2 regions of the Sphingomonas sp. FUKUSWIS1 genome follow, and region 1 is predicted to be linked to the other one. Evidence: riboswitches for the same ligand, from Rfam matches in the RefSeq annotation. Region 1 holds a riboswitch; the other holds the start of a gene.

Region 1 (3,769 bases):
GCGCGGCTTCCTCCTGGACGAGCACCGTGTCGGCGCCCGCCGGCATCGCCGCGCCGGTGAAGATCCGCGTCGCCTGTCCCGCGCCGACCGAACCGGTGAAGGGGCGCCCCGCCGCACTTTCGCCGATGACCGTCCACGGCCCGGGCAGATCTGCGTAGCGGATCGCATAGCCGTCCATCGCCGAGAGGTCGGTCGCTGGCTGGGTGCGGCGGGCGAGAATGTCCTCCGCGGCCCAGCGGCCCATCGCCGAGCGCAGCGGCACGGTTTCGGCGGGGACGCGCGCGGCCATGGCGAAGAGGCGGGACTGGGCGTCGGCGACGGGGACGAGAGGGCGCATGCGGGCTCCGTTCAGCGGGGCGATGAAGGTCTGCGCTGCTCGCACGATTGCCGCGGGGCGGAAAGCGGGCAACGCCGCGACCGGCAGGACACCGGTCGGTTATGCGATCAACGTACGAGGTAAGGCAGACGTTGCGGTGAGATGGGACGACATGCCCTGCGTTGCGTCGCGCGCAAATCCTGTCGTCAGCGCAGGCAAAACGCGCTAGCCCTGTGGCGCAGGTCCGACGCAAGCCGGATCCGCACAGATCGCGTCGGTGCCCCTCGGGGCTTGAATGGGAATGCGGTGCGGGGTTCGCCCCAAGACCGCAGCTGTCCCTGCAACTGTAAGCGGCGAGCGACACGCACCCGCCCCCTGCGACGGGGGCAGCCACTGGGCCGATGGCCTGGGAAGGTGTGCGTCGAGCCTTGACCCGCGAGCCAGGAGACCTGCCGGCGTCTGGTCGCTCTTGTCCCGGTCCAGGGGGTGGCCGAGGCACGGTGAACGCCGTCTGAGCGACGACAATGCGGCGGGGGCCGCATCGGCGACGCATGCCGGCCGCTCAGGGCGTCCGGTCGGCGCGCGTCCCGGTCGTTCGCGGCAGGCCCCCGTCCTCGTCGGACGCCGGGGATGTGCCAATGACCAAGATCATGACCGGGCGGACCGCCGGTCGTTCGACGCGACACCGGATCGGCTGGATGTTCGCGATGCTGGTGGCGGCCAATATCGCCGCCTGGGGATGGGCGTTCGCGCTGTTCCAGGCGCAGCCGCTGATGCTGGGCACCGCGATGCTCGCCTGGGGGCTGGGGCTGCGCCACGCGGTCGATGCGGATCATATCGCGGCAATCGACAATGTGACGCGCAAGCTGATGCAGGATGGGCAGCGGCCGATCGGGGTCGGCTTCTGGTTCGCGATCGGCCATTCGGGGATCGTCCTGATCGCCGCGGTGGCGATCGCGCTGACCGCGAGCGCGCTGGCGCAGTTCGAGGCGTTCAAGCAGGCGGGCGGGGTGATCGCGACGCTGATATCCGCGCTGTTCCTGTTCACGATCGCGACGATGAACCTGATCATCCTGCGATCGGTGTGGCGGACCTTCGGCCATGTCCGCGGCGGCGGGCGCTATGTCGAGGAGGATCTCGACCTGCTGCTCGGCAATCGCGGGCTGCTCGCGCGGCTGTTCCGGCCGATGTTCCGGCTGGTCACGCGCAGCTGGCACATGGCGCCGCTCGGCTTCCTGTTCGGGCTGGGGTTCGACACCGCGACCGAAGTCGCGATCCTCGGCCTGTCGGCGAGCCAGGCGGCGGACGGGTTGTCGATCGGTACGGTGCTGGTGCTGCCGGTGCTGTTCGCGACGGGCATGGCGCTGGTCGACAGTGCCGACGGGGTGGTGATGCTCGGCGCGTATGAATGGGCGTTCGTGAAGCCGATCCGCAAGCTGTATTACAACATCACGATCACGCTGATCTCGGCGATCGTCGCGATCGCGATCGGCGGGATCGAAACGCTCGCGCTGCTGGCGTCGAAGCTGGGCCTGAGCGGGGGCGTGTGGGACGTCGCTTCGGCGCTGGGCGAGAATTTCAACGGGCTGGGCTTTGCGATCATCGCGCTGTTCGTGGCGTGCTGGGTGCTGAGTTTCGCGATCTACCGGTGGAAGCGGTTTGACGAGATCGAGGTGGTGCGGGGGTAACGAGCAGCGTCGTCATCCCGGGCTCGACCCGGAACCTGGAGCCGGGCACCGGATCATGCGTGGCCCTGGGTCCTGGCTTTCGTCAGGATGACGGCGGTCATGTGCATTGGCACAATCGCCAAACTCCTCTAAACCCAACCCCGAGGTTTGGTTCTACCGAACCTCAACAGATCGCGCCGGTGCCCTTCGGGGCTTGAATGGGAATGCGGTGCGGGAGCTTTGCCTCCCAATGCCGCGGCTGTCCCTGCAACTGTAAGCGGTGAGCGAGACGCACAGGCCCCCGATGCGGGGGCAGCCACTGGGTCACGGGACCTGGGAAGGCGTGCATCGAGCTTCGACCCGCGAGCCAGGAGACCTGCCAGCGTCATGGTCGCTCTTGCCTTGATCCAGGGGATGGTCGCGGCACGGTACTCCGTCTGAGCGACGAACGCGTGTGGCCGTCTTGGTCGCGCGCGCGTGTGGCTGCGGATGTGCGTCCGTCCGTGGCTGTCGTTCCGACGCCCGGAGAGTATCGCATGACCGAACCCCAGCCGACCCTGGCCAAGATTCCCGTCACCATCGTCACCGGATTCCTCGGCGCGGGCAAGACCACGCTGATCAGCCATCTGATCCGTAACGCCGGGGGCCGGCGGCTCGCGGTGATCGTCAATGAATTCGGCACGCTCGGTATCGACGGCGACATCTTGAAGGGGTGCGCGATTCCCGATTGCCCGGCCGAGAACGTCGTTGAGCTCGCCAATGGCTGCATCTGCTGCACCGTCGCGGACGACTTCATCCCGACCGTCGAGACTTTGCTCGCGCTCGACCCGCGGCCCGACCATATCCTGATCGAGACGTCGGGGCTCGCTTTGCCCAAGCCGCTGCTCAAGGCGTTTGACTGGCCCGCGATCCGGTCGCGGATCACGGTCGACGGGGTGATCGCGCTGGCCGATGCGGAAGCGGTCGCCGCGGGACGGTTCGCGCCCGACCTCGCCGCGATCGAGGCGCAGCGGCGCGCGGATCCGAGCGTGGATCACGAGACTCCGCTCGCCGAGGTGTTCGAGGACCAACTCGCCTGTGCCGATCTGGTGCTGCTGACCAAGGCGGATCTGGCGGGCGAGGCGGGGGTGGCCGCGGCGCGCGCGGTGATCGCGGCGGAGTCCGCGCGTGCGTTGCCGGTGATCGCGCTGACCGACGGGGTGATCGATCCGCGCGTCGTGCTCGGGCTGAACGCGGCGGCGGAGGACGACATCGCCGCGCGACCGTCGCACCATGATGGCGCGGACGATCACGAGCATGACGATTTCGACAGCATGATCGTCGACCTCGGCGAGATCGCGGACCCGGCGGCGCTCGCCGCGCGGATCGAGACGCTCGCGCGCGACGCCGACATCCTGCGCGTGAAGGGTTATGCCGCGGTGACGGGCAAGCCGATGCGGCTGCTGGTGCAGGCGGTCGGGGCGCGGGTGCGGACGCAATATGACCGGCCGTGGCGCGGCGACGAGGCGCGCCAGACGCGGCTGGTGGTGATCGCCGAGCATGATCGGATCGACCCCGCAAGGATCCGGGCCGCGCTTCAGGGCTGACGGCGATGCACGTCGTCTTCCGCGAAAGCCACGGGCTGGAGGAGAGTGCGGTCCCGCAGGACCTCGCGCAGACTCCGGCGGATCTCGTCGTCCTGTCCTTTTCGGACGGGGATCTCGGCGCGTTCGCGGCCGGGTGGCGGCGTGCGGCGGCGAACGGGAGCCCGCTGCCGTCGCTCCGGCTCGCCAACCTGTCCGCGCTC
Region 2 (6,595 bases), on a different contig from region 1:
CGTGAACTATATTGGCGCGGGTACGATCGAGTTCATCGCCGATGCGAGCGAAGGCCTGCGCGCCGATCGGATCTGGTTCATGGAAATGAACACCCGGTTGCAGGTCGAGCATCCCGTCACCGAGGAAATCACCGGACAGGATCTGGTCGAATGGCAGCTGCGGATTGCCAGCGGCGAGGCGTTGCCGCTGCAGCAGCATGATCTTGCGATCCGCGGATGGGCGATCGAGGCGCGGCTCTATGCGGAGGATCCCGCCAAGGGTTTCCTGCCGTCGATCGGGCGGCTCGAGGCGTTCGATCTGGGTGATGCGGCGCGGGTCGATACGGGCGTCGAACAGGGGGCGGACATCTCGCCCTATTATGACCCGATGATTGCCAAGGTGATTGCCTGGGGCGACACGCGTGAAGCCGCGCGCGAGACGTTGGCGGAGGCGCTGGACAAGGCGGTCGTCTGGCCGGTCCGGTCGAATGCGGGGTTTCTCGTCCAGGCGCTCGACCATTCGGAATTTGTCGCGGGAACGCTCGATACCGGGCTGATCGCCCGCGAAGGTGCGGCGCTGATGCCCCCGGCGCAGCCCAGCGAGGAAGCGCTGATCGAGGCCGCGCGCACGCTCGTACGCGCCGAGCCGATGGCGGGCTTTCGTCTCAACGCGGCCCCTTTGAAGGCCGCGCGGTTCCTGCTCGACGACGACGCGGTGACGATCGATCTCGACGGTCGCGGCGTCCATGAACCGGTCGATGCCGCCCTCGTTTCCGATGCCGGGCAGACCTGGCAGTTGCGGCCCTGGCGTGCGTCTGGCGCGGCGATGGGGGCGGCAGCGGATGGCGCGATCTTATCACCGATGCCGGGACGGATCATCGCGGTCGACGTGGCTGTCGGGGACCGTGTCGCAAAGGGGCAGAAGCTCGTGACGCTGGAGGCGATGAAGATGGAGCATTCGCTCGTCGCGCCGTTCGACGGGACGGTTGCCGAACTGACCGCGATCGAAGGCGGGCAGGTGAGCGATGGCATGGTGCTCGCGCGTATCGAGAAGGATGACTGATGGCCGGCCGCTATTTCGACCGATGGGTAGTCGGCGACCGGATCGTCCATGAGATCCGCCGCACCGTCACGGAGACGGACAACCTCCTGTTTTCGACGATGACGCACAATCCGCAGCCGCTGCACCTCGACGCGGAGGCGGCGAAGGCGAGCGAATTCGGCCAGATCCTCGTCAACGGCACCTTCACCTTCGCGCTGATGGTCGGCCTGTCGGTGGGGGACACGACGCTCGGGACGCTCGTCGCCAATCTCGGTTACGACAAGCTCGTGCATCCAAAACCCGTCTTTATCGGCGACACGATGCGCGCCGAGACCGAGGTCGCCGAGCTCAAGCCCAGCCGGTCGCGCCCGAACGCCGGGATCGTCACATTCATGCACCAATTGATCAACCAGCGTGACGAGATCGTCTGTCAGTGCCTTCGCTCGGCGCTGCTGCTGCGGACGTCGGCATGAGGTTGCGCTCGCTGCTATTCGTGCCCGCAGACCGGCCCGAGCGTTTTGCGAAGGCCGCAGCGAGCGGGGCCGATGCCATCATCCTCGATCTGGAGGATTCGGTCTCGCTCTCCCGCAAGGCTGTTGCCCGCGAGGCGGTCCGGGCCGCGTTGCAGGACCACACCGACGTCGTGCGGATGGTCCGGATCAATCCCGTCGACTCGGGGTGGCTGGACGACGATATCGCTGCGGCGAGGGGCGCCGATGCGATCATGCTGCCCAAGGCGACCGGACCCGCGACCGTCCTCGCGCTGGTCGAGGCTTATGGCGATGACTGTCCGCCGATCCTGCCGATCGCGACCGAAGTGCCCGCCGCGATCTTCACACTGGGCGAATATGCGCGGGTCAACGGCCGGTTATGCGGCCTGACCTGGGGCGCCGAAGACCTGCCCGCGGCGATCGGCGCGGCGACCAGTCGGGAGGACGACGGGTCCTATACCGAGCCCTATAAGCTCGTACGATCGCTGCTGCTGTTCGGCGCGCATGCGGCGGACGTAGCGGCGATCGAAACGGTCTATCCAGCAATCGCGGACATTGACGGGCTGGCAGCCTATGCCGCGCGCGGCAGCCGCGACGGCTTCACCGGCATGATGGCGATCCACCCGTCGCAGGTCGCCACGATCAACGCCGCGTTCACGCCGGATGCGGCGAGCGTGGCACGTGCGCATGCCGTCGTCGCAGCGTTTGCGGCGGCTCCCGAGGCCGGCGCGCTGCAGCTTGATGGACGGATGATCGATGCGCCGCACCTGCGCCAGGCGCGGGCGATCCTCGCGAGACTCTAGGCCCATTGGCGGCAGGAATTTTCTGCGCTACCGTCGCCCCGCGAAACCGGTGAAGGCCGGGGTCGCAGATCGCGTCGGTGCCCCTCGGGGCTTCAAAGGGAATGCGGTGCGGGAGGCGAGCCTCCTCATGCCGCGGCTGTCCCTGCAACTGTAAGCGGTGAGCGCGGTGCGCATGTTCCTTCGTTATGAGGGGACGACCACTAGGCCTGAGCGTAAGCGCAGGGCCCGGGAAGGTCGCGTACCGGGCGTCGACCCGCGAGCCAGGAGACCTGCCGGCGCTCGGTCGCTCTTGCCATGGTCCAGGGGATGGCCGCGGCACGGTACTCCGTCTGAGCGACGAACCATGCGGCGGGGGCCGCTTCGGTGCGCGTGGCGGGTGCAGTTCGGCGTACACCCCAAGCGTTGCGCCGGCTGTCCGTGGCATCGGACGGCAGGCCCCGGCCGGTCGCTCGCGACGCCGGGAGTATCGTTTCATGACCAGAGTTTTCGTTTCGCTTGCGGCGCTCGCGACCGCCACGGCCTTTGCATCGCCGGGCGCGGCCGAGCCCGATCCGGTTACTGCGGCGACGGGCGAGGCGGCAGCGGGCGGCGCCGAGCTGGTGGTTACCGCATCGCGATCAGGCGACGCTGTTCCCGCCGATCAGCTCGGGGCGTCGGTGACGGTGCTCGACGCCGCTACGCTCAACCAGCGCCAGACCCGGATCGTGTCCGACGTGTTGCGCGACGTCCCTGGACTGGCGGTCAGCCGGACCGGCGCGGTCGGGGGGACGACGCAGGTCCGGATCCGTGGGTCGGAGGGCAATCACTTGCTCGTGCTGATCGACGGGATCGAAGTGTCCGATCCCTATCAGGGCGAATATGATTTCGGCACGCTGATCGCCGACGAGGCGGCACGGGTCGAGGTGCTGCGCGGCCAGCAGTCCGCGCTGTACGGGTCCGATGCGATCGGCGGCGTCGTCCAGTATCTCACGCTCAGCGGCGCGGAGGCCCCGGGTGTATCACTGCGGGCCGAAGGGGGATCGTTCGGCACATTTTCGGGCGGCGCGCGGGTCGCGGGCGTAGCGGGCAATCTCGACTACGCGCTGTCGAGTTCGACCTATCTCACCGACGGCACGCCGACCGCACGGGGCGGATCGCGCGACATCGGCGCGAAGAGCGTCGGCGCGACGGGCAAGCTCAGCTGGTCGCCCACCGACACGCTGAAGGTCACGGGCGTCGGGCGCTACAGCTATACCGATGCCGACAGCAACGACACGGCATTGAGCGGCCCGCAGTTCGGCACGATCGTCGATACGCCAGGCGCGCGCAGCACGGTCGAGGCATATTACGGGCTCGTCCGGGCCGAGTTGGCGCTGGCGGATGGCCGCTGGACGAATGCGCTCAGCGGCCAGTTTGCCGATACGACACGCCGGGCGCTGGTCGACGATGCCTTGAGCTTTGGCAACAAGGGCCGGCGGTACAAGGGATCGTTCGAAAGCGCCTTCCGGTTCGGCACCGATCGCATCCGGCATCGGCTGACCGCCGCAGTCGATGTCGAGCGTGAGGAATTTCAGACGCTTAGCGCGGCTCCTTCGGAGTTCGTCTTTACGGGACGGCGGCATACCGACAATATCGGGATCGTTGGCCAGTATGACGTCGTCGTCGACGATGCGCTCGCGATCGGCGGATCGGTGCGGCGCGACGAGAATAACCGGTTCGATGACACCACCACCTACCGCGCGCAGGCGAGCTATCGTTTTGCGACCGGAACGCGGGTGCGCGGCGCCTACGGTACCGGCGTGAAGAACCCCGGCTACTTCGATCTCTTCGGCTATTCCGACGGTCGTTACATCGGCAATCCGAACCTCAAGCCCGAAAAGTCAAAGGGGTGGGAAGCCGGGGTCGAACAGGCTTTCGGGGGGGATCGTGCGACGATCGGCGCGACCTATTTCGACAGTCGGCTGACGAACGAGATCTTTACCACCTATCCTGCCCCCGACTTCGTCGCGACGCCCGGCAACCGCAATACGCGATCGACGCAGCATGGCGTCGAGGTGTTTGCCACCGCCCAGCCGATTCCGCAGCTGCGCTTCGACCTCGCCTATACCTATCTGAAGGCGCGCGAGGACGGGGGCGTGGAGATCCGGCGCCCCAACCATATCGGCAGCGTCAACATGACTGCGTTCAGCCGCGACGAGAGCGCCTCGGCGACCCTCACCGTCCGGTATAATGGCCGGCAGCAGGACGATGCCTATACCGATCCGAGCTATGTCCCTGTCCGCGTTTCGCTCCAGGAATATGTCCTCGTCAACCTGAACGCGGCGTACAAGCTGACGCCCCGGCTATCGGTCTTCGGTCGGGTCGAAAACCTGTTCGACGAGCGGTACGAGGAGGTGTTCAGCTATGTCGGTCAGGGGCGCGGTGCCTATGCCGGCGTGAAGGCAGCATTCTGATGCGGAGCGAGGCGGAGCACACGGCGCGGATGGCCAAGAAGAAGGTCGTCCAGGACAAGATCGTCGCGGCCAAGACGATCGAGAAGGGCCTGCTGATGGTCCACACCGGACCGGGCAAGGGCAAGACCACCGCGGCGCTCGGCATGGCGGTGCGGATGATGGGGCATGGGCGAAAGGTCGGGATCGTGCAGTTCGTCAAGGGTGCGATGACGACCGGCGAGAAGGTCATCTTTGACGCCTTCCCCGATCTGGTCGAATTCAAGCCGATGGGCGAGGGCTTTACCTGGGATACGCAGGATCGGGCCCGCGATATCGCCGTGGCGCGCGAAGGGTGGCACGAGGTCCGCCGGATGATCCTCGACCCGAGCTATGCGATGGTCATCGCCGACGAGATCAACATCGTCCTGCGCTACGACTATCTGCCACTCGACGAGGTACTTGCGGGATTCGCAGCGCGACCGGCGATGACGCATGTCGTGGCGACGGGGCGCAACGCGCCCGAGGCGTTGATCGCCGCAGCGGATCTCGTCACCGAGATGGGGCTGGTCAAGCATCCGTTCCGGGGCGGGGTCAAGGCCCAGGCCGGCGTCGAGTTCTAACGGCCGCGGCGAGGACTAGCTGGACGCTGCGTGCGCAACTGCGCCGCGAGGCTTTGCGCGGCCAGCACATAGGCGGGACCTCCGCAGACGGTCCACGCCTCGGGGATGCGCAGACGGGGAATCCCGTCGAGAATCGGATGATGCAGCATTTCGGTGCCCTGATCGGTCACGCGGTCGGTGGCGCTCTCAACGACGAGATAGTCCGGGCGTGCCAGCGCCATTTGTTCGAGCGACAGTTGCGAAAGTGCCGGCTTGCCGAGCCGGGTCGCGAGATTGGCCAGCCCGAGACGCTGCATCAGTTCGTCGACGAGCGTGCCGGTACCCGTCAGGAAACCCCGACGCTGATAATAGGCCGCCGTACGACCACCTCCCGGGGCGCGCGGCAATCGTGCGAGCGCGGTGTCCATCCGGCGGATCAGCGTTTCGCCGCGATCGGGGTGCCCGATGGCTGCGGCGACCTGCCGGACTTGCGTCACGATCGCGGCATAGCTGTCCGCGGGGGGCAGATCGAGCGTCGCGACGTTCCGGCCGGCGAGAACGGCCGTGACCGTCTGGCGTCGGAACGGCGATGCGATCACGAGATCGGGGCGGAGCATCAGGACGTCTTCGGCGCTGCCACGGCTGACGGGCATGGTACGCGCGGCGTTGGCGGCAGCGGACATGTTCGGATCGCGCGCGAACCGGGTCAGTGCGACGATCTGCGCGGGGTCGGCCAGCGCCAGAAGATACTGGTCAGCGCACAGGTTGAGCGAAACGATACGCGCCGGCGGTCGAGGCGCTGCCGCCGCAGCAGATGCGCCAGCGGCAGCGATGATCAGGATGGTCAGGAGACGGCGTCCGCGCATGCGCAAAGCCCTGCCGCAGCGGCCGCTTATGCGCTAGGCGGAAAAGGATGCGGTGGGATCTGGCACTATGGAACGCGTGACGCGTGCGCGATTGGTCGGTAGCCTCGCGCTGCTTGCGCTGCTGGCCGGCGCTACGTCGGTCGCGGTGGGGAGTGCGGCCATCCCGCTGGCGCATGTCGTGCGGGCGCTCAGCGGGCAGGGCGATCCGATCGAACGCGCGATCCTGTTCGAACTTCGTCTGCCGCGCGCGATCCTCGGGCTCGCGGTCGGCGCGATGCTGGGGCTTTCGGGTGCTGCGCTGCAGGGGTTCCTGCGCAATCCGCTGGCCGAGCCATCGGTGCTGGGCGCGTCGAACGGGGCATCGCTGGGCGCGGTGATCGCGCTGTATTTCGGGCTGGCGGAGC

Evidence for each region. Region 1 has a riboswitch for cobalamin ahead of cobW (cobalamin biosynthesis protein CobW). Riboswitches for the same ligand answer to the same signal wherever they lie in the genome.
Region 2: linked by a shared signal. The riboswitch ahead of sphsw_RS01445 (TonB-dependent receptor plug domain-containing protein) and the one ahead of cobW (cobalamin biosynthesis protein CobW) in region 1 are both predicted to bind cobalamin.

What each region holds. Positions count from the first base shown of each region.
Region 1 covers NZ_JPJC01000172.1:144-3,912, forward strand. The annotation lists partial or broken gene sphsw_RS10950 (molybdopterin molybdenumtransferase MoeA) at 1-337, opposite strand, end outside; cobalamin riboswitch at 575-787, shown strand; gene sphsw_RS10955 (HoxN/HupN/NixA family nickel/cobalt transporter) at 967-2,004, shown strand; cobalamin riboswitch at 2,165-2,381, shown strand; gene cobW (cobalamin biosynthesis protein CobW) at 2,520-3,569, shown strand; partial or broken gene sphsw_RS10965 (hypothetical protein) at 3,575-3,769, shown strand, end outside.
Region 2 covers NZ_JPJC01000014.1:5,325-11,919, reverse strand. The annotation lists gene sphsw_RS01460 (acetyl/propionyl/methylcrotonyl-CoA carboxylase subunit alpha) at 1-1,042, shown strand, start outside; gene sphsw_RS01455 (MaoC family dehydratase) at 1,042-1,494, shown strand; gene sphsw_RS01450 (HpcH/HpaI aldolase/citrate lyase family protein) at 1,491-2,315, shown strand; cobalamin riboswitch at 2,374-2,606, shown strand; gene sphsw_RS01445 (TonB-dependent receptor plug domain-containing protein) at 2,789-4,747, shown strand; gene cobO (cob(I)yrinic acid a,c-diamide adenosyltransferase) at 4,747-5,346, shown strand; gene sphsw_RS01435 (ABC transporter substrate-binding protein) at 5,343-6,191, opposite strand; gene sphsw_RS01430 (FecCD family ABC transporter permease) at 6,259-6,595, shown strand, end outside.